3 regions of the Kitasatospora sp. NPDC085879 genome follow, and region 3 is predicted to be linked to each of the others. Evidence: riboswitches for the same ligand, from Rfam matches in the RefSeq annotation. Region 3 holds a riboswitch; each other region holds the start of a gene.
The links. A riboswitch is a leader RNA that binds a small molecule or an ion and turns the genes downstream of it on or off. The one in region 3 is predicted to bind cyclic di-AMP.
Positions count from the first base shown of each region.

Region 1: another riboswitch for cyclic di-AMP. It lies ahead of AB0P35_RS22555 (transglycosylase family protein); the one in region 3 lies ahead of AB0P35_RS02035 (transglycosylase family protein).
Region 2: another riboswitch for cyclic di-AMP. It lies ahead of AB0P35_RS12450 (M23 family metallopeptidase); the one in region 3 lies ahead of AB0P35_RS02035 (transglycosylase family protein).

Region 1 is NZ_JBFBJZ010000029.1:89,939-96,522, reverse strand. Features, by position in the region: gene AB0P35_RS22565 (hypothetical protein) at 1-546, shown strand, start outside; gene AB0P35_RS22560 (hypothetical protein) at 683-2,800, opposite strand; cyclic di-AMP (ydaO/yuaA leader) riboswitch at 3,032-3,260, shown strand; gene AB0P35_RS22555 (transglycosylase family protein) at 3,266-4,465, shown strand; gene AB0P35_RS22550 (hypothetical protein) at 4,644-4,847, shown strand; gene AB0P35_RS22545 (LacI family DNA-binding transcriptional regulator) at 4,967-6,010, opposite strand; gene AB0P35_RS22540 (glycoside hydrolase family 13 protein) at 6,012-6,584, opposite strand, start outside.
Region 2 is NZ_JBFBJZ010000012.1:138,691-145,274, reverse strand. Features, by position in the region: gene AB0P35_RS12475 (hypothetical protein) at 1-267, shown strand, start outside; gene AB0P35_RS12470 (hypothetical protein) at 231-935, opposite strand; gene AB0P35_RS12465 (sensor domain-containing protein) at 1,069-1,779, opposite strand; gene AB0P35_RS12460 (GNAT family protein) at 1,863-2,477, opposite strand; gene AB0P35_RS12455 (hypothetical protein) at 2,558-3,454, shown strand; gene AB0P35_RS12450 (M23 family metallopeptidase) at 3,473-4,243, opposite strand; cyclic di-AMP (ydaO/yuaA leader) riboswitch at 4,254-4,392, opposite strand; gene AB0P35_RS12445 (YiaA/YiaB family inner membrane protein) at 4,641-4,931, shown strand; gene AB0P35_RS12440 (4-oxalocrotonate tautomerase family protein) at 4,945-5,157, opposite strand; gene AB0P35_RS12435 (alpha/beta hydrolase) at 5,308-6,144, shown strand; gene AB0P35_RS12430 (TetR-like C-terminal domain-containing protein) at 6,144-6,584, shown strand, end outside.
Region 3 is NZ_JBFBJZ010000002.1:69,446-76,029, forward strand. Features, by position in the region: gene AB0P35_RS02030 (glycoside hydrolase family 6 protein) at 277-1,494, opposite strand; gene AB0P35_RS02035 (transglycosylase family protein) at 2,027-3,097, opposite strand; cyclic di-AMP (ydaO/yuaA leader) riboswitch at 3,098-3,250, opposite strand; gene AB0P35_RS02040 (hypothetical protein) at 3,742-4,443, opposite strand; gene AB0P35_RS02045 (MFS transporter) at 4,525-5,967, opposite strand; gene AB0P35_RS02050 (LysR family transcriptional regulator) at 6,065-6,584, shown strand, end outside.

The DNA of each region.
Region 1 (6,584 bases), on a different contig from region 3:
GGTTTCCTGGCGGAGCTGCACGAGGTGGCCGCGGCCGCGGGATCCCCGGTCACCGACCCGCTGGGCCCGCACCCGCTGCTCGCCGAGGCCGTGCACGTCCGCCTCTCCGAGGCCGGGCTGGCGCGCGCCGACCGCGCCCGACTGTTCGCGATCGCGACCTCCGCCGACGGCGTGGTGCTGACCGTCTCCGGCGGCGAGGACGCGGCCGCGGCCGCCGGGATCACCGGTGTGCTGCTCGCCGCCCGCCTCGCCGTGCCGGTGGTGGCCGCCGCCCTGGACGTCCCGGGTTCGGTCGTCGCCGCGGTCGAGCACCTCAAGGCCACCGGTTCGGAGCGCCCCGCACTGGCGCCGCTGGTGATCGGCCCGGAGGCCGACTCCGAGCTGCTGGCCACGGCCGCCGAGCAGACCGGCTGCCCGAGCGCCGCGCCGCTGGGCGCCTACCCGACGGTCGGCCAGCTGATCGCCTCCACCTACCTGGCCGCGCTGCCGCCGCAGCCGCCGGTCGAGGAGCAGGCCGAGGCCGAGGAGCCCGCGGCGGAGCAGTGAGCGCCGTGAGCCACCGCCTCGCGCAGTGAACTCGCAGGAGGGGCCCCGACCGCACCGGTCGGGGCCCCTCCGCGTTCCGTGTCGCGTTCGCTGCAGCGTTCCCCGTCTCGCCCCTCGCCCGTCCCCCGCCCCGGCCTCAGACCGGCAGCCGCCGGGTCGGTGCCGCGGCGTCGGCGAGCCGGATCGCCGGGACGGAGACCGCCCGGGGCGGGCTGTCCACGGTGGCGGGGGCCGCCACGGCGTTCCACTCCGCCTTGCCCGGGCCCGGCTCCAGCTGGACGGCCTGCCGCTCGCCGGCCTTGCGGAGGACGATCCGGGCCGGGCGGGGGGACTGCGGGTCCAGCCAGACCTCGTTGCCGCCGAAGGAGCAGTCCAGCACGGCGATGTCGTCCGGCTGGCCGTCCGGGGTGGCGCGGAAGGCCACCCCGGCCTTGCGGTAGCCCGTCATCCGGCTCCGACTGATCGTCACCGTGCCGCCGGCGAGCTGGTGTTTGGCCGTGGCGACCGCGTAGTCGGACTGCCCTGCCGCGTCGATCAGCAGGCCGTCGAAGACGGTGCCCTTCTCCCGGCCGAGCGCGTGCACGGCCACTCCCCCGGCGCCGTTGCCGTACAGCACACCGCCGTTGTAGTCGAAGTCGTTGAGATAGGCGCCGTGCTCGACGCCCCAGCCGCCGTTGTGGTAGGCGACGAAGCGCTCCAGGGTGTGGTGGTGACGGGCGTTCAGCCAGACGAAGATGCCGTTCTGCAGGTTGTTGTGGGCCAGGCAGCGCTCGAAGGTCCAGACGCCCTCGCTGGTCTCCGGCCACTCGTAGCCGGAGGCGCCGGTGGCGCCCTGGACGCCGACGGCCACGCAGTCGCGGGCGGTGCCGCCGGTGCCGGCGCCGAGTGCGAAGCCGGTGAGCCGGTAGCCGCGCGGGGCGGGCTCGTAGACCGTGCGGGAGGCCACGCAGGACTCGTAGGTGATGTCGTCCGAGGGTGCCTGCGGGGTCCGGGTGTCCGGCGGGCCGTCCCACCAGTAGGCGTCCTCCCAGGTGTCGTGGCTGATGCAGCTGCGGAAGGTGATGCCGTGGCTGGCGTGCGGGACGAAGGCGTGGCTGCCGCAGTCACGGACCACCACGCCCTCCACGACGGTGCCGCGGGAGGTGTCGCCGAGCATGTGGAAGTGCAGCCCGTACCGGCCGAGGACGGGCTCGGTCACCGGGGCGCCGTTCCAGGTCTCCTTGCCGGCCCGGCGCGGGCCGAGCCAGCGCAGCGCCGCGTGCCGGACATCGGCCCGCCGCGAGCTGGTCAGGTGGACGTGGGCGCGACCCCGGGGGGTGCCCTCGACCCGTACGCTGCGGGTCAGGTTGAGCACCTCGGCGCCGACGGCGACCCCGCCGCCGGCCGAGACGCGCGGGTGCGCGTGGGCCAGGGGTGCGCTCAGCACGACGGTCCTGCCGTCGACCCGTCTGATCGTGCACAGATCGTATCGGGTGGAGAATTCGTCCTCGCTCGGGGGTCCGGTCGGAGTGACGGCCAGCTCGTCGCCCGACTGCCAGCCGGTGGGCGGCTCGGCCAGGCTCAGCTCGGTGTCGCCGGCCTTGAGCGCGGTCGCCGCGCGAGCCCAGGCGGTCTTGGCGGCGCCGTCCAGCCGGAGGTAGCCGGTGCCGGTCACCCAGAGCCCGGTGTCCCCCTCCACCATCGTCATGCCGCCGCCCCGGAACGTTCGTTCGTCCACGGATGGAAATCGCAGGGTGTGCACGGCACCCTCCGCCGGAGCCAGCGCCAGGGTGCCGCGGACCTCGACGCCGCCCGCCGAGGAGAGCGTGAGGCTGCGCTCCGGCGCGAAGACCAGCGAACCGCCCGGCTCGACCAGCAGCGAGCCGACCGTCGCGTCGGCGTCCAGCAGGACGCGGTCGGCGATCCGCACGGCGCCCTTCGGGCCCGGGACGGCGCCGCCCCAGCCGGCCGGGTCGGACCAGCGGCGGCCCGTCAGATCGACCGGGGAGGGCGAGGGGTCGACCGGGGTCGGGGCGGCGTGCGTGTGCCCGGCAGAGGCCCCGCCAGGGCCCTCGGAGGGCGTGGCACCGAACGCGCCGGGATGCGCCTCGGAGGCGAGCGACCGGCGGGCCCATTCGCCGCCGGCCGCCGCGACCGCCGCGGTGGAGATCCCGATCCAGAGCAGCACCCGGCGCCGGCCCACCCGGCGGTGCGGGACCGGCCTCCGCGACATCCCGTCGGTCTCCGCCTCGCGGCGCCCGTCGCGCTCGTCCATGACCGGTCGACCCCTCCCCCGGGTCGCCGCCCGGCCCCCGCTGCCTGAAGCATAAACAAGCCGGTTTTCCCGGACGGGATTTGCACGAAAGCGGCGAAAGTCGATCACGGGGATATCAAGGAATCGATCATGAATTACGCCAAGATCACCTGTGACCGGCATCACACATGTTTGCGGTTTGAACTTAACTCTGTCTAATGTCCTCCCACGTTCGTGGTCACACGGACCCAGTTGGCCCGAACGCCGAGTCCTGCCGGCGGTCCGACTGGCAAGCGAAACGCACTTCGGCAGGGGCGGGGGAACCAGGTAAGTCGCCCGGGAGCGGTCCAGCGCCGCTCCCCGGCTTGGGGTGAAGCCGCGCGCGCGGAAACGGCGAGAGATCGCCGGAATCCGTGCGTGCGGCCGGGCAACTCCAGCCCGAATCCGACAGCTCACCTCGCAGGCGTGGGAGAGGAACGCTGCTTCATGCTGTCCATCAACTCCAAGCGCGGCCGACGCATTCTCGCCACCACCGGCGTCGTCGGCATCGGCCTCACCATCCCGTCGCTGGCCGTCGGCAGCGCCTCCGCCGCCTCGGTCTCCACCTGGGACAAGGTCGCCCAGTGCGAGTCCTCCGGCGACTGGCACATCAACACCGGCAACGGCTTCTACGGTGGCCTCCAGTTCACCAACAGCACCTGGTCCTCCTTCGGCGGCGGCAGCTACGCCTCCCGCGCCGACCTGGCCACCAAGGACCAGCAGATCGCCATCGCCGAGAAGGTCCTCGCCGTCCAGGGCCCCGGCGCCTGGCCCGTCTGCTCCGTCAAGGCCGGTCTGACCAAGGGTGGTCCGGCCCCCGAGATCAACCCCGGCGGCTCGGCCTCCACCACCGCCCCGGCGGCCTCCACCGGCAGCAGCACCGCCGCCAAGCCGGCCGCTCCGGCCGCCCCGGCCGCCTCCACCGGCAGCGGCTCGACCGCCTCCGCCGGCACCTCCCAGGACGGCAAGGCCTGGCAGGGCAAGAAGTCCTGGCAGGGCAACCGCTCCCACGGCGCCACCTACACCGTGCGGGCCGGCGACTGGCTGTCGACCATCGCGGAGCGCAACCACGTCCAGGGTGGCTGGCAGAAGCTCTACGAGATCAACAAGTCGGTCCTGACCAGCGGTCCGCACACCATCTACCCGGGCCAGAAGCTGTCCCTGGGCACCGGTGCGCAGCACGCCCAGGCCGCCCAGGCCGCTCCGGCCGCCGCCCAGCCGGCCGCCAAGCCCGCCACCACGGCGGTCAAGGCGAGCACCACCACCCCGGCCGCGCAGACCGCCACCGGCTCCAAGGCCGCCGCGGTCAACTTCGCGCTCTCCAAGGTGGGCCAGGCCTACATCTACGGCGGCACCGGCAACGGCGGCTGGGACTGCTCCGGGCTGACCCAGGCCGCGCTGCGCGCCGCGGGCATCTCCGTCCCGCGCGTCGCCGCCGACCAGGCCGACTACTCCACCCGCGTCTCGCTGGACAGCCTGCAGCCGGGCGACCTGCTGTTCTGGTCCAGCAACGGTGCCAACTCCGGTGTGCACCACGTCGCCATGTACATCGGTGACGGCAAGTACGTCGAGGCCGCCAACCCGAGCGCCGGTGTCCGCGTCCAGACGATCGCCAACTGGGCGCCGGACTTCGCCGGCCGGGTCTGATCCCGGCTCGGTGCCGGCGTCCCGCACGCCGGCATCCCCGCGCCCGTCGGCCGTACACGGGTCCCACGGCCCGGGCGCTCCTCTCCCCTCCGATGCCCCGGAGCGGCCTCCCGCCGCTCCGGGGCATCGGCCTGCCCGCGCGGATAGGCTGACGCTCCCACGGAGTTGAGGAGTCGCCATGGCAGCGAAGGTCACCGTCACGCTGGACGCCGATCTGGCGATCGAGGTCATGCTGGCCGCCGGGGCGGGCAACCCGCAGGACGCGGTCGAGCTCATCGTCCGCGACTACCTGGCCCGCAGCCGGCGCACCGAGGCCCGCACCGGGGACGCCGCCGACGCCGAACGCACCGCCCGCCCGCACCGCACCGTCGAGGAGGGCTGACCGGACCGCCGCCCGGGGGCGTCGGGGACACCGGGCCCCGGGAACGCCTGCGGCCCCGGAGAGAGAGCTCTCCGGGGCCGCAGCCGTGTGCCTCCGGCCATGGGCCGGGTGGCGGGGTGTCAGCGCACGCTGGCGCCGGTGGAGCCGCGCATCACGAGCTCCGGCTGGAACATGAACTCCGCGCGCTGCGCGGGGTTGCCGCCGACCTCCTCCAGCAGGGCGTCCACCGCGGCGGTGGCCATCGCCTCGACCGGCTGGCGGATCGTGGTCAGCGGCGGCTCGGTGAACGCTATCAGCGGCGAGTCGTCGAACCCGACCACCGAGACGTCCTGCGGCACGGAGAGCCCGCGCTGCCGGGCGGCCCGGATCGCGCCGAGCGCCATCATGTCGCTCCCGCAGACGATCGCGGTGGCGCCCTTGTCGAGCAGCGCGCCGGCCGCGGCGTGCCCGCCCTCCACGCTGAACAGCGTGTGGTGGACCCAGCCGTCGGCCTCCTCCGCGGTCAGCCCGAGGAGTTCCTGGACGGCCGCCCGGAAGCCCTCGATCTTGCGGAGCACCGGCACGTACCGCTTCTGGCCGACCGCGAGGCCGATCTTGGTGTGGCCGAGCTCGACCAGGTGCTGGACGGCCATCCACATCGCGGCCCGGTCGTCCGGCGAGATGAACGGCGCGGCGATCCGCTCGCTGTAGCCGTTGATCATCACGAACGGCACCTGCCGGCCGATCAGCTTGTTGTACCGCTCGTGGTCGGCCGTGGTGTCGGCGTGCAGGCCGGAGACGAAGACGATGCCCGCCACTCCGCGCTCGACCAGCATCTCCACCAGTTCGTCCTCGGTGGAGCCGCCGGGGGTCTGGGTGCACAGGACCGGCGTGAAGCCGTGCCGGCTGAGCACCTGCTCGATCACCTGCGCGAGCGCAGGGAAGATCGGGTTGCTGAGCTCCGGGGTGATCAGGCCGATCAGGCCCGCGCTGCGCTGCCGCAGCCGGGTGGGCCTCTCGTACCCGAGCACGTCGAGGGCGGCCAGCACGGTCTGCCGGGTCGTTGCGGAGACACCCGCCTTGCCGTTGAGGACGCGGCTGACGGTGGCTTCGCTGACCCCCGCCTGCGCCGCGATGTCCGAGAGTCGCGCTGTAGTCACGACCCCAGAGCCTATTGCAACCATCTCAGACCGCCCACCATACGGTGCTGTCCGCCGGCAGCAGAATCTCGCCGTCCACGGCCCCGGTGTCCGCGGAGGACAGCAGGATACGTCCGGGGGCGGTGATCCGGACCGGCTCCCCGGTGGTGTTGGAGGTGCAGACGAACGAGCCCTGCGCGCTGTCCCGGCGGAAGGCGAGGACGCCCTCCGGCGACTCCAGCCAGGTCACCTCGGTGCCGGCGCCGAGCGCGGGGTGCTCGCGGCGGACGGCCAGCGCCGAGCGGTAGAGCTCCAGGGTGGAGGTCGGGTCGCCGGTCTGGACCTCGACGCTGAGCTCGGCCCACTCGGCCGGCTGCGGCAGCCAGCTCGGGCCGCCCGCGGCGGGGCCGAAGCCGTACGGGGCCTCGGTGCCGGACCACGGGATCGGCACCCGGCAGCCGTCGCGGAAGCCGTCCTGGCCGGAGGCCCGGAAGAAGGACGGGTCCTGGCGGACCTCGTCGGGCAGGTCGGTGACGTCCGGCAGGCCGAGCTCCTCGCCCTGGTAGACGTACGCGGAGCCGGGCAGGGCCAGCATCAGCAGGCTGGCGGCGCGGGCGCG
Region 2 (6,584 bases), on a different contig from region 3:
GCCAAGGCGATGCTGGACCGGCCGGAGCTGACCGCCGAACAGCGGGCGGCGCTGCGCGCGGCGGTCGCCTACAAGATCCGCAACACCCGGAACGTGCCGCCCTACTCGCGGCGGCGGGCGGTCGCGGAGGAGGTGCTGCGCAAGGTGCCCGCCCCCGGCGGGCCGGCCCAGGAGGGCGAGGGCGGCGGTGACGCCCGTCCGGAGGGCGCCGAGGTGCCGCCGATCCCGGCTCAGGTGCGGGCGCCGGAGGAGCCGGCCGCCCCCTGACGGCGGCGGGCGGCCCGCAGCCGCAGCACCCGGCGGTCCAGCCCCTCGGCCCTCAGCACGGTGATCCTGCTGGTGACGCCGTGCCGGCCGAGCGCGGCGCGGAGCCCGTCGAGGTGGGGGCAGCGCCGGCCGGCGCCGTCGTGCAGCGGGTGCACGCGGACCTCGCCGGCCGGGTCGGTCACCCGCACGAGTTCGAGCAGGGCGGCCAGCTGCTCGTCCGGGCCGAACCGCTCCGGGTAGGCGAACAGCAGGTACGAGCTGAGGGTGAGTGCGAAGGTGCCGTCGGCGAACGGCAGACGGGGTAACTCGGCCGCCACGTAGCGGTCGGGGTGGGCGGCGCGGTCGGCCGCGAAGAGTGCCCGGGCCCGGTCCCAGCTGCGCAGGTACTTGTCGTACCGCAGGTGGCGGGCCGCCGGGTACCGGCCGGGGGTGCTGCGCATCTGGGCGGCCATCGCGTCCCGCCCGGCGCGGGCGAGGCCGGCGAGCACGGCCGGCGGGGCGGCGTACAGCGGGTCGGCGGCGACCACCCGGCAGCCGAGCGCGCGGGCCTCGGCGGCGAGCCCGGCGGCGCCGCCGGGGCAGTCCAGCAGCGGGCCGGGCAGGTCGCGCAGCGCGGCCCGGCTGAGGCCGAAGAACGCGCAGTACTCGTCGAGCGGACGGGACGTCACCAGCACGGCGGCTCCCTCACGGACGGGCGGTGCCGGGGCACGGTACGGGCTCATCGGACCACGGCCCGCGACGGCCCGCATCCGGGCGTCCGGGGCCGCGGACGCCCGGAGGGAGAGGGGTGTCCGGTGCCGCTCAGCGGGCGCCGAGCAGGCCGCGGACGGCGAGCCGGTTGACCCCGGTGAGCCCGCGGACCAGCAGCGGGGTGAGCAGCACCAGGGCGATGCCCACCGCCGAGACGCCGGCGATCTGCGCGGGCGAGGTGATGTAGTACTCGTGGTGCCGGCCGGCGTCGGTGGTGAACTCGAACACCCGGTAGCCGGGCCAGTCGGTGTACCGGGCGAACACCCAGTGGTAGAGCGGGTACAGCGCGACCACCCAGCCGGTGACCAGGAAGGTCACGGTGAGGGCGAAGCTCAGCACCGCCCAGGGGAACATCAGCACCTGGTGCAGCACCGCCCGCCAGCCGGCGCCGTCGGCCAGCCGGGCGGTGACGGTGCCCCAGAAGCCGGGGCGCTTCGGGCGGACCGGCTCCGGCGCGGCCACGGGCGTGCCGAGCAGGACGCGGGCGCGGTGGCGCTCCAGCGAGCCGAAGCCGCGCGCCAGCACCAGCAGCAGGGCCAGCACCGGCAGGCCGAGCGCGGTGACCAGCAGGCCGAGGCCGGCCGAGAAGAGCGTCACCGCGACGGTGAAGGCGGCGATCGCGACCGGCAGGCCGGTCAGCACGAAGCCGATCTCGCGGTAGGTGGCGGCCGCGAACGGCGCCCGCAGGAAGCCGGGCCGCCGGGCGGCGGGCACGTCGGACCGGTACGGCGCGGTGGTCGGGTTCAGCGGTGCGGTGGTCATCTGGGGCCCCTCGGTGTCCGTCTGGAGTGACGGTTCCACGGTGCCGGAGCCGGACGCCCGGGGTAATCCGGCCCACCGGCGGGTCAGGGGTGGGGCTGTCCCCACCCCTCCCCTGCGGCGGGCCGTACCCACTCGTCCTCCAGCAGGGAGAACAGCAGGGAGTCGTGCCAGGCGCCGCGCAGCAACTGGTCGTGCCGGATCCGGCCCTCCTGCCGGAAGCCGGCCCGGGTGAGCACCCGGGCCGAGGCGGTGTTCGCCGGGTCGACCCGGGCGGCGAGCCGGTGCAGGCCGAGCGTCCCGAAGGCGAATCCGCAGAGCAGCGCGGTGATCTCGCCGGCGTAGCCGTTGCCCCAGGTGTCCCGGCGCAGCGCACAGCCCAGCGAGGCGGCGCGGTGCCCTTCGAGGCCGAGGACGGCGCTGCCGATCGGCGGGGCCTCGTCGCCCTCCTCGCGCAGGGTCACGGCGAGCCGGTAGACGGTGCGCGGGTCCTGCTCGGCCTCGTCGAGGTACAGCTCGATCTGGTCGGCGCACTCCTCCTCGTCGCGCGGCTCGAAGGGCAGGTACCGGGCGGCCTCCGGGTCGCCGAACACGGCGAACAGGGCGTGGACGTCCTCCGGGGCGAGCCGGAACTCGCGGATCGCCAGGCGCGGCCCGGCCAACCGGACCTGGCGCACCGTCCGGACCTGTTCGGGTGTCATGGCCGCCGACCCTACCCCGGGCCTGACCCCGCGGGCCCCGGATGCCGCGCTGCGGGCCCCGCACCGGTTACGGTACCGGCGTGAACGACGAAGACCTGCAGCTCATCCCCCGTACCCGCGCCGAGGAGCTGCTCGACTGGGCGGACGCCCAGGGCCTGCCCACGGTGCCGGAGGAAGCGGCCCGGCAGGTGCTGGCGCTGCTGGAGCTGAGCGGCGCGCCACTGCACGACGGCTGGCCCGAACTGGGCTCGGCGGTACTGGAACAACTGCTGCACGAGCGGCTCCACCTGTACGTGCAGCCGGACGGCGACCCCGGCGCGTACGGCGCGGCCGTGCGGCTGCTCATCGACCACCAGCGGGCGGTTCGCCGGCTGAACGCCAAACGGCAGGAACGGCTGCACGCGGAGGCGGACTGGCAGGGCGAGCTGCTGGGAACGCTGCTGCGGCGGCCGCAGCTGCTCACCTGGCCCCGGCTCTACACCCTGCTGCTGCGCGCGGACGGGGTGGACACCGCGGACACCGACGCCGTCCGGGCCTGGCTGGACGGCTTCCGCGCGCTGGAGCCCGCGGACCGGACGGCGGCGTACGCGGCGCTGGTCGACACCGGCGCGCTGGACCCGATGTCCGGGGCCGACGCCGCCCTCGGCTGGGGCGAGGCGCACCTGCTGTCGATCGGGATGGCGACCGACGGCGCGCGGCGGCTGCTGGAGTACGGGCTGATGCAGCGCAGCTACCGCAACCTGGCGGCGCTGACCGCGCTCGGCGAGCCGATGCCGTACGAGCTGCGGGGCGAGTTCGAGGACTTCGAGCAGGTGGTGGCGGACGTCGCGCTCTGGCTGTGCGGGCAGTGGACCGTCCCGGGGTTGCCCGCCCTGCTGGTGGCCGACTACCCGGACCTGGCCCCCGAACCGGGCACCGCCGAACTGGAGGCGTACGCCGCGGCCCGCCAGGAACCGGAAGGGGACGCCCACGCGTAGGGGCGCTTCGATGAGCGCCTAGGGCTGGACGCCGTGGGAGCGGAGCCAGCTCAGGGGGTCGACGGGGGCGCCGCCGGCGGGGCGGACCTCCAGGTGGAGGCGGGGGGTGGTGACGCTGCCGGTGGCGCCGACCGCGCCGAGGACGGTGCCGCGCTCGACCGGGCCGTCGGTGACGGCGAGCCGGTTGAGGTGGCAGTACCAGATCTCGGTGCCGTCGGGCAGGGTCTCGACGATCCGGTAGCCGTAGGAGCCGGCCCAGCCGGCCGAGGTGACGGTGCCGTTGCCGACGGCGGTGACCGGGGTGCCGGTGGCGGCCTGGAAGTCGAGGCCGGTGTGCAGGTGGGCCCAGTGGCCGGTGGGGCCGTACTGCGCGCCGAGGGTGTAGCCGGTGGTCGGCAGGGCGAGCGCGGTGGCGTCCACCGCGGCCTGGGCGGCGCGGCGCGCCGCGGCCTCCTGGGCGGCGGCGAGGCGGGCGGCCTCGTCGGCGGCGGTGCGGTGGTCGGCCTGCTGCTGGATGCGGGCGGCGAGGGCGAGGCCCGGGTCGGCGGCGTCGGCCGCCTGGTCGGGGGCGGTCACCGCGGGTTCGGCGGCGGCGGCCGGGCCGGCTGCGGCCGCGGTCATGCCGGCGGCGCCGAGGGTGGCGGCCATGGTGGCGGTGACGCCGAGCAGCGGGCTGCCGCTCCTGGTCTGGCGGGGTACCCGGTGGCGGGCCTGGTCGGCCTGGTCCCAGGGGTGGTCGAGGAGCTGGGTGGCTGCGGCGGTGGGGTCCGCCGAGTGCGTCGACGCCACGGGGCGCACTCCTTTCCTTCCCTCTCGCCGACCGGGTTAGCTGACGGGTTCGGAGCAGGAAGGTCTCCTACGGCTGGGCCACCGGCCCTGCCGATTCACCCCAAGGAACGTGGTTCCCCGGTTCCCGGGGCCACCGGCGAAGGCAGACCGCGGGATTGAGCGACACGCGCACGGTGCCGTGTCGGTACGGCGTTGCCGACCGCGCTGCGTTATCAAACGTTAATGCCGTGCCCGCCTTGATTCCAAGCGTCTGCGGAGGTGGATTCGTAAGGGCTGCGGGCGAAATGGGCTATTTGCCATGGATTGCGAAACGGCCCCTGACGGAGGGTGATCGGACACTCCGGAGTGAGTATCCGTACTCATGCAAGCCCGCCGCGGCTCCGGGACCCTGCAGAGCATGAGCGCACCGATGCAGCCCCGCACCACGGCCGCGTACTACGTGCAGGCCGTCCTGTCCTTCGCCCTCGCCACCGCCGCCCTGGCGATCGGGATCGTCCGCCTCCCGGTGGACGCCTGGATGCGCGCCTTCCTGGCGGTCGCCCTGCTGTACGTGATCACGTCGTCGTTCACGCTGGCCAAGGTGGTCCGCGACCGCCAGGACGCCGGCGACCTGGTCTCCCGGGTCGACCAGGCCAGGCTGGAGAAGCTGCTGGCCGAGCACGACCCCTTCCGGACGGAGGGCCTCTGACCGGTCGCGGCGGTCAGCTGCCGGAGGCGGCGGCGCGGGCCCGCTTGGCGGCGAAGGTCTCGCCGCCGGCGGCCCAGTTCTCGGCCGGGACCTCCTCGACGACCACCCAGACGTTGGCCGGGTCCATTCCGGTGGCCCGGGCGTAGGCGGCGGTGAGCTCGCGGGCGATCTCGGCGCGCTGCTCCTCGGTGCGGCCGGCCAGCTGCTTGACGGTGATGAAGGGCATGACGCCTCCGGTCTCTCGACTCTCGGTCCGGTCTCGGTCCGGCGGCACGGTACCGCAGGCCGCATCCACCTCCTTGACAGCTATGGCTATTAGCCTTAGCTTTATGGCTACGGGCAATCAGCCGCGTCAGCGAGGCCAAGGAGGCCGGCCGTGAACGACACCCAGCACGCCCCGCAGACCCGTCACCTGGACGTTCCCGGCGGCCGGCTGGCGTACGACGACACGGAGCGGGGTGCCGGCGTCCCGGTCGTCCTGCTGCCCGGGATGCTCGACCTGCGGGCGGCCTACCGGCACCTGCACCCGCTGCTCACCGCCGCCGGACACCGGGTGGTCACCATGGACCTGCGCGGCATGGGCGAGTCCTCGACCGCGTGGGACGACTACTCGCCGACCGCGATCGCCGGCGACGTCCGCGCCCTGCTCGACCACCTGGGCATCGCACGCGCCGTCCTGGTCGGCAGCTCGTACACCGGCGCCACCGTGGTGCGGGTCGCCGCGGACGCGCCGGAGCGGGTCGCCGGGATCGTCCTGATCGACGCCTTCTTCGAGAACTTCCCGCCCACCCTGCTGCAGAGGGCCATGGTCGGCCTGCTCGGCCCGGCCGTCACGTGGTTCCCGGCACTGTGGGGCGCCGCGCAGAAGCTCTACTTCCCGACCGCACGGCCGGCCGACTTCGACGAGTACCGGGCCCGGCTGGTCGCCTCGCTCAAGCGGCCGGGCCGCCGCGCGGCGATCCGCGGCTACGTCCGCGGCGAATCCGCGCCGACCGGCTGGGGCGCCGGCGTGACCTGCCCCGCGCTGGTCGTGATGGGCAGCCGCGACCCCGACTTCCCCGACCCGGCCGCGCTCGCCGAGCGGCAGGCCGAGGCGCTGCGCGGACGTAAGGTGATCATCGAGGGCGGCGGCCACTACCCGATGGCCGGGTACCCGCAGGCCACCGCCGACGCCCTGCTGCCCTTCCTGACCGAAGTGAACGAGGTCACCTGATGCCCAGGGCCGGTCTGACCCCCGCCGCCGTCGTCGACCACGCGCTCGGGCTGCTCGACGAGCAGGGCCCGGAGGCCCTCACCCTGGCCGCCGTGGCCGGCCGGGCCGGCGTGGCCACCCCCTCGCTCTACAAGCACGTCTCCGGCGGGCTGGGCGAGCTGCGCGGGCTGATCGCCGTCCGGGTGACCGGCGAGCTGACCGAGCGGTTGTCGGGCGCGGTGCTCGGCCGCGGCGGGGACGAGGCGCTCGCCGCGCTGATCGACGCCTACGTCGACTACGCGGTGCGCCATCCGCACCGGTACGCGGCGTTGCCGCAGGCCCCGCAGGACGACCCGGAGCTGACCGCGGCGGCCGGCCGGCTGGTCGAGGTGATCCTGGCGGTGCTGCGGGGGTACGGCCTGACCGGCTCCGAGCTGGTCCACGCGGCCCGGACGGTCCGC
Region 3 (6,584 bases):
TTGGTCAATACTGAGTTTCGATATCAACGGCGAAAGTTTCCATAGGGGTTCGCGAGCCTCTCGCGGCAGATCAGCGGAGGCTCGACCGGTGCGCGCCAGCGTCCGATGCGGCCAGGCGTGAGCGAGGGGAAGAATGATCGACCGAAAAGTTTCGGCGGCAGGCGGGCATGCGCGCGTGAGGGCATGCGAAAGGGCCGGGCGCCGCAGGGGGTGTGTGGGCATGCGGCGCCCGGCGGGCGGCCCGGAGGGTGGTTCCGGGCCGCCGACGGGGGATGGTCAGCGGTCGGCGCCGGCGGGCAGGTTGAAGCTCAGGGCGGGGGAGGCGTTGGCGGCCAGGGTGTGGGCCTGGGCCGGCCACCAGACGCCCGCGGCCGGGTCGGCGGCGCCGTACTCGGGGTCGGTGCCGCCGGTGGTGCCGCGGGTGCAGCTGCCGTCGGACTCGCCCGGCACCTTGAGCCAGAGGAAGGCGTCCAGCAGTGGCGTCCCGGTGTTCGCGGTCGGCCGGGTTCCCAGGCCGCGGCCGGGCGGGTTGCACCAGGTCTGGGCGTCCGGGTAGCTCGCGGTGGGTGTCCAGGGCCCCTGGCCGTTGCGGCTGCTGTCGACGACGAAGTGCGGCAGCTTCGCGTCCGCGGGCACGCGCGCGGTGTACCAGGCGTCCGCGTCGGCCTGCGGCCAGTACTGGTTGGCGCAGTCGTCGGCCACCGCGCCCGGGGTGTGGGTCAGGTACCAGGTGCACTTGGCGACCTGGGTGCCGTAGCGCACCAGATCGGCGTCGCGCTGGTAGTTGGAGACGTTGAGGAAGAAGCCCTGGGTGCGCTCCACGCCGCCGTCCACCAGCAGCTTCGCCATGGTGCCGGTGGACTGCCAGCCGCTGTGCCCGGCGTCCAGGTAGACGGCTGCGTGCGGCTGCCGGGCGAGCCGGTCGACGGCGCCGTTGATCTCGGCCAGCCGGTCGGCCTGCTGCTGTGCGGTGCCGCCGCAGAAGGCGGGGCTGAGGGCGAGGCCGTCCGGCTCCAGGACGACGACGGTGCCGCGGTCGCCGATGCCCCGGGCGAGGCCGTCGATCCAGGCGGCGTACTCGGCGGAGTTGGAGGCGCCGCCGGCGGAGTACTGCGAGCAGTCCCGGCCCGGCACGTTGTACGCCACGACCACCGGGGTCTGGTGCTGCAGGGCGGCCCTGGACTGGAGCTTCGCCATCGCGGCGGTGCTCTCCTGCGGGGTGGCGGTGCCGTTGAACCACTGCGCCACCGGGTACGAGCCCATCTTCGCCATGGCGAGCGCGTTGCCCCAGTCGCCGGCCCGCAGGTCGTCGGCGGCCTGGTGCAGGGCCTTGCTGTCGAGGTCGACGTAGAAGCCGGCGCCGGGACCGGGGACGCGGCCGGTGCTTCGGTCGTGGCCGGTGGCGGCGGTCGCGGTCGCGGGCAGGCAGCAGACCGCTGCGACGGCGGCGAGGGCTGCGCTCGCGGCCGCGATTCGACGGCGTGGGCGGGACACGTGCGGCTCCTAGGGCTGGCGTGCGGGCTGCGCAGGGTGAGGGTGCGAGCCGCTCGTGGGAGCGCTCCCAAGCGCGAGGGAAGTTCTAGTCGGAGCCGTCCGCGGCGTCAAGGCTTCGCGCAGGCCGTTCACCCTGCTGAACTATGGGCCGACCGCGACGAAGCGTGGGCCGGGCGCAAGGGCCGCTCTATCGTCACCGTCCGCTCGCGTCCGTAGCATTGACGTGGTGTCAGGTTCGCGGCTGCGGTCTGGCCATGGATGCAACCGGTGTTCAGTGATGTGAACATCGAGACGGACGGCTGCGCCGACCTGTTCCGCAACGACCTCGGCGCGACCACCGCCGCATCACCAGGACCGGCGGCTTCACCGTCGCGTCCTACGGCTACGACCCGACCGGCGCGGACACCGTGGCGGCCGTGGACACCGCGGGTGCCGGCACCGGCCGGATCTGACGCCCCGGCACAGCGCGGCGCCGGCGGTCCCGGGCTCGTCGCCCGGGGCCGCCGGCGCCTGTGCGCGTGCGGTGCCGCGATTACTTGATCTTCAGGACCTGGCCGGGCTTGATGAGGTCCGGGTCCTGGCCGATGGTGCCCGAGTTGCCGTCGTAGACGGACTTCCAGCCGCCGAGCTTGTTCTTGTTGGAGATGTCGGAGAGCGTGTCGCCGGGCGCCACGGTGTAGGTGGCGGGCTCGGTCTGCTGCGGCGCCGGGGTGGCCGTGGCGGCCTCGGTCGCGGTGCTCGTCGAGGCGGGGGCGGCCGGGCCGGTCGGGGCGGTGGTCGGGTCGGTCGCCGTCGGCGCGCCGGTGGACGGGGCCGGGGTGACCGGCAGGCCGGTGATCGGGTCGATCGTCGGTGCCGTCGTGGTGTCCGGGGCGGGGGTGCCGGGGGCCGTGGTGCCCGGCGCCGTGGTCGTGGTGCCGCCCGGGACGGTCGGCGCGGTGGTGCCGGTGCCCGGCGCGGGGGGCGTGGTCGGGACCTGGCCCGGCGTCGGCGTGGTGGAGTTCGACTGACCGGGGGCGGTGGCTGCCGGGCCGGTGTAGTAGTCGTAGATCTCCTGGCTCGTCGTCCAGTACCACTGCCCGTCGACCTGATACCAGTACACGCCGTTCGCGTCCCGGCCCTGCATGCCGGTGAAGACCGGCGCCGAGGCACCGCGCTCGGCGGGCGTGGTGGTGGTCGGAGCCGGGGTCGTGGGGACGGTCGGCTCGACCGTCTCCGGCTTGCCCTCGCCGGTGAGGCCCGCGGTGGTGGCGCAGTGCCCCCAGGCCTTGGCGCCGCGGTCCGAGAGGACCCGCTCGGCGACGCTGATCTGCTCCTCCTTGCTGGCCCGGTCGGGCGTGGAGGCGAACTTGTCGCCGCCGTACGCGACCCAGGTGCGGAGGTCGAGTTGGAGCCCGCCGTACTCGCCGTTGCCGGCGGCCTTCCCCCAGTTGCCGGCGGTGGCGCACTGGGCGACGGCGTCCCAGGTGGTGACCGGGGCGGCGTGGGCGCCCGTGGCGGTGAGCAGGGGGATCGCCAATCCTGCGCCTGCCACGCCGGCGACCGCGACGGCACGCTCGGTCTGGGTGGGGCGGCGGTGACGGCCCGAGCCGATGAAACCCATCAGTTCCCTCTCCGCACGCCTGCGAGGTGAGCTGTCGGGTTCGGACCGGGAGGTGGCCCGGCCGCGCTGAGGCGGCTTCACCCCTAGCCGTGTGGGGCCGGCGTCGAAACGTGGGTCCCCCGTCCCTGCCCAAGGTCTGGTCGGTGACCCGGTGGACGCGGTGGGCAGGGTTCGGCGTGCCGCGTCTTGGGTGCCCGTGCTGTCGGGCTGAGGTGGACATTAGAGGGATCGTCACCGCGATAACAAGCCAGCATCCCGAACATCACACAATCATCACGAGTGCTTCGGTGCCACATGCGCGTATTTCGGCCGCCCGCCCCGGTGTGCGCCACCGCCCGCCGGGGCGCCGCCGCAGGTCGGAGGGGATGCCGTACCGGCCTGACGTGTCCGCGACGGCGAGCCTCGGACGAATTCCCGGGAATTCCCTGGGAATTCCTCCGGGGAAAATGCGCGGACGCCGACCGGTGTCGGTGGGGTGAAATGCCGACTGCCGCCCCGCCGCGGTCCGCCGCCGTGCCCCGCCCGGACGATCACGGCACGAACGGATCGCCCCGCCGGGGCGGAGTGGAAGGTTCGGGTCCGCCACGGGGTCCGACCCCGGCCCTCGTTCGTGTCGGAACGGGCCGAGGGCGCCGACTGTCCGCTCACCCCTCGGCGGGCCAGCAGGCCAGCACCGCCGCGGCCTCCTCCGCGGTCAGCGGCCGGTGACCGATCGCCACGTCGTCCTCGTCGAAGGAGCACTCCGCGTACAGCAGCAGCACCGACCGGCCGTCCTCCTCCCGCAGCACCGCGCGGCGCCCCAGATCGCCCTGGGCGGACCACTCCACGTACCGCAGCGGGCCGCACCGGACGCTGATCCGGTCCACCCGGGAGCCGTCCGGCGGGAGCAGGCCGGCGATCGACCCCGCCGAGGAGGGCGCCCAGCGCTCCGGCGCCTCCGTGATCCGGACCACCTCGTCGACCGAGACCCGCACCCAGGCCGCGCCCGGGCGTTCGTCCGCCACCGCCAGCGGGGTGCAGCGGACCAGGGCGTGCGCCGGCAGTTCCTCCGGATGGTCGGGCGTGCCGTTCGCCGCCGTCGCGGCCGGGGTGAACAGGCACCAGAACGGCCCGTCCACGAGCAGCGGCCCGTCCAGGCCGATCATCCGCCGCTCGCCGGCCACCGGCAGCCGGTCGGTCGGGACGATGCCCCGGCCGTCGTACGGCGAGTCGGTGGGGTCGGGATCGGGCCAGTGGACGAGGGTGGTGCCGGCCGCGCCCGCCCACTCCGGCACGGGCGAGGCGGACCAGGCGCGGCGCGGCGTGCAGCCGCAGCCGGCGCCCGCCACGGAGACGATGACGGTCATGCACCGCATGGTGGCAAAGCCGCCGGCGCCCCCGGCCGGCGGGGCCCGGGCGGGCCGCTTCGCTCGGATCCCGGTGGGCCGTCACACCGCCTTCGCGGCCGGCTCCGGGGCGGGCACCGCCTGCTCGGCCGCCGGTCGGCCGCGCAGGCCGAGGAAGACGGCGAGGGCGGCGAGCAGCACGGGGACGGCGACCACCCGCAGGCCGACGGCCATGCCGGCGGTGAACTCGGCCGGGCCGTGGGCGGTGCCGCCGCCCGTACGGGAGGCGAGCACGGTGCCGACCACGGCGACCCCGAGGGCCGCGCCGAGCTCCCGCGCCGCGGTGTTCAGCCCGGCGCCCAGACCGGCCTGCCCGGGCGGGAGTTCGGAGACCACCGCGTGGGTGAGGCCGGGCGCGGACAGGCCCATACCGGCCGAGAGCAGCAGCAGCCACAGCGCGTAGACGGGGTACGGGGTGCCGGGCCCGGCGCTGGAGACACCGAGCAGACCGGCCCCGATCAGCGCCAGTCCGGCGCCCGCCACCGGCCGCACCCCGTGCCTGGCCTGCAGCCGCCCGGCGAACCGCGGCACCAGGGCCATGCCGACGGTCAGCGGCACGATGGCGAAGCCGGTGCGGGCCGCCGAGTACCCCTTGGCGTACTGCAGGAACTGCGAGTTGACGAAGAACAGCGCGAAAAGGCCGAAAAACGATGCTGCCGTGCCCAGAACGGCGGCCCGCAGCCGCCGGGAGCGGAACACCCGCGGATCGATCAGCGGCCGCCGGGCCGCCAGGCCGTACCCGGTGAAGGCGGTCAGCAGCGCCGCGCCGACCGCGAATCCGGCCAGGACGGGAGCCGAGGCCCAGCCGTGCGAGGGGCCCTCGATGATGCCGTAGAGCACCGCGGCGGTACCGCCGATGAGCAGGGCCGAGCCGGCCGGGTCGGGCGTGGAGTCGTGGCGCGGCAGATCGGGGACGGTGCGCAGCACGGCCGCGGCGAGCAGCCCGGAGAGCGGGAGCATCGCCCAGAACAGCGCCGGCCAGGGCAGGAACTGGGCGGTCAGTCCGCCGCCGACGTTCCCCGCCAGGCCGCCGAGGCCGACCGCCAGTGTCCAGGAGGCGAGGGCCTGCACGCGCCGCTCCGGGCCGGCCAGGTGGACGAGGACCGCCATGGTGGCGGGCATGATCAGCGCGGCGCCTGCGCCGGAGACCGCGCGCCCGGCGATCAGTGCGGCGACCGAGCCGAGGGAGCCACCGGCCGCGCTCAGGCAGGCGCCGGCGGCGAACAGGGCGAGGCCGGCGAGCAGCGCCCGCCGCCGGCCCCAGCGGTCGCCGCAGGCGCCGGCCGGGATGAGCAGCCCGGCGAAGACGATGACGTACGCGTCGACCGTCCACAGCAGTCCGTCCGAGGAGGGGTGCAGGGCGGAGGCGGCGAGCTGAGGGATCATCAGGTTGATCGCCGCGACCATGCTCTGGGCGACGAGCACGCAGGCGCACATCGCGAGCAGGGTGGACCGGCGCAGGGCCGGCGGGGTGTTTTCGGGCATGGGCAGGTGGGCTCCTTCCGGAGCGAGGGTGTGTGGGTTCCCGTCCACCGTAGGCCGGTGCTTGGATTGCTTCCAGTGCATGTTTCGCACGGAAGGAATGCACGGAATGCAATCGGGAATGGACCTCAACCTGCTGGTCGCGCTGGACGTCCTGCTGGAGGAGCGCAGTGTGTCGGGGGCGGCGGCCCGGCTGCACCTGTCCGAGCCGGCGACGAGCCGCACCCTGGGCAGGATCCGCCGGGCGCTCGGTGATCCCGTGCTCGTCCGGGCGGGCCGGTCGATGGTCCCCACCCCGCACGCCCTCGCGATCCACCCGGAGGTGCGGGCAGTGGTGGAGCGCGCCCGTGGGCTGTTCAGCGCCGCCGGACAGGTCGATCTGCGCACCCTGGACCGGACGTTCACCGTCCTCGCGCACGACGCCTTCGCCGCCGCGCACGGGGCGGCGCTGTTCGCCCGCACCGCGGCGGAGGCGCCCGGGGTACGGCTGCGCTTCCTCGGCGAGAGCCATGTGGACGCGCCGGCGCTGCGTGAGGGCACCGCGGACCTGGAGGTCGGCGTGATCGACACCACCGCGCCCGAGGTGCGGGTGGAACAGCTCTACGAGGACCGCATGCTGG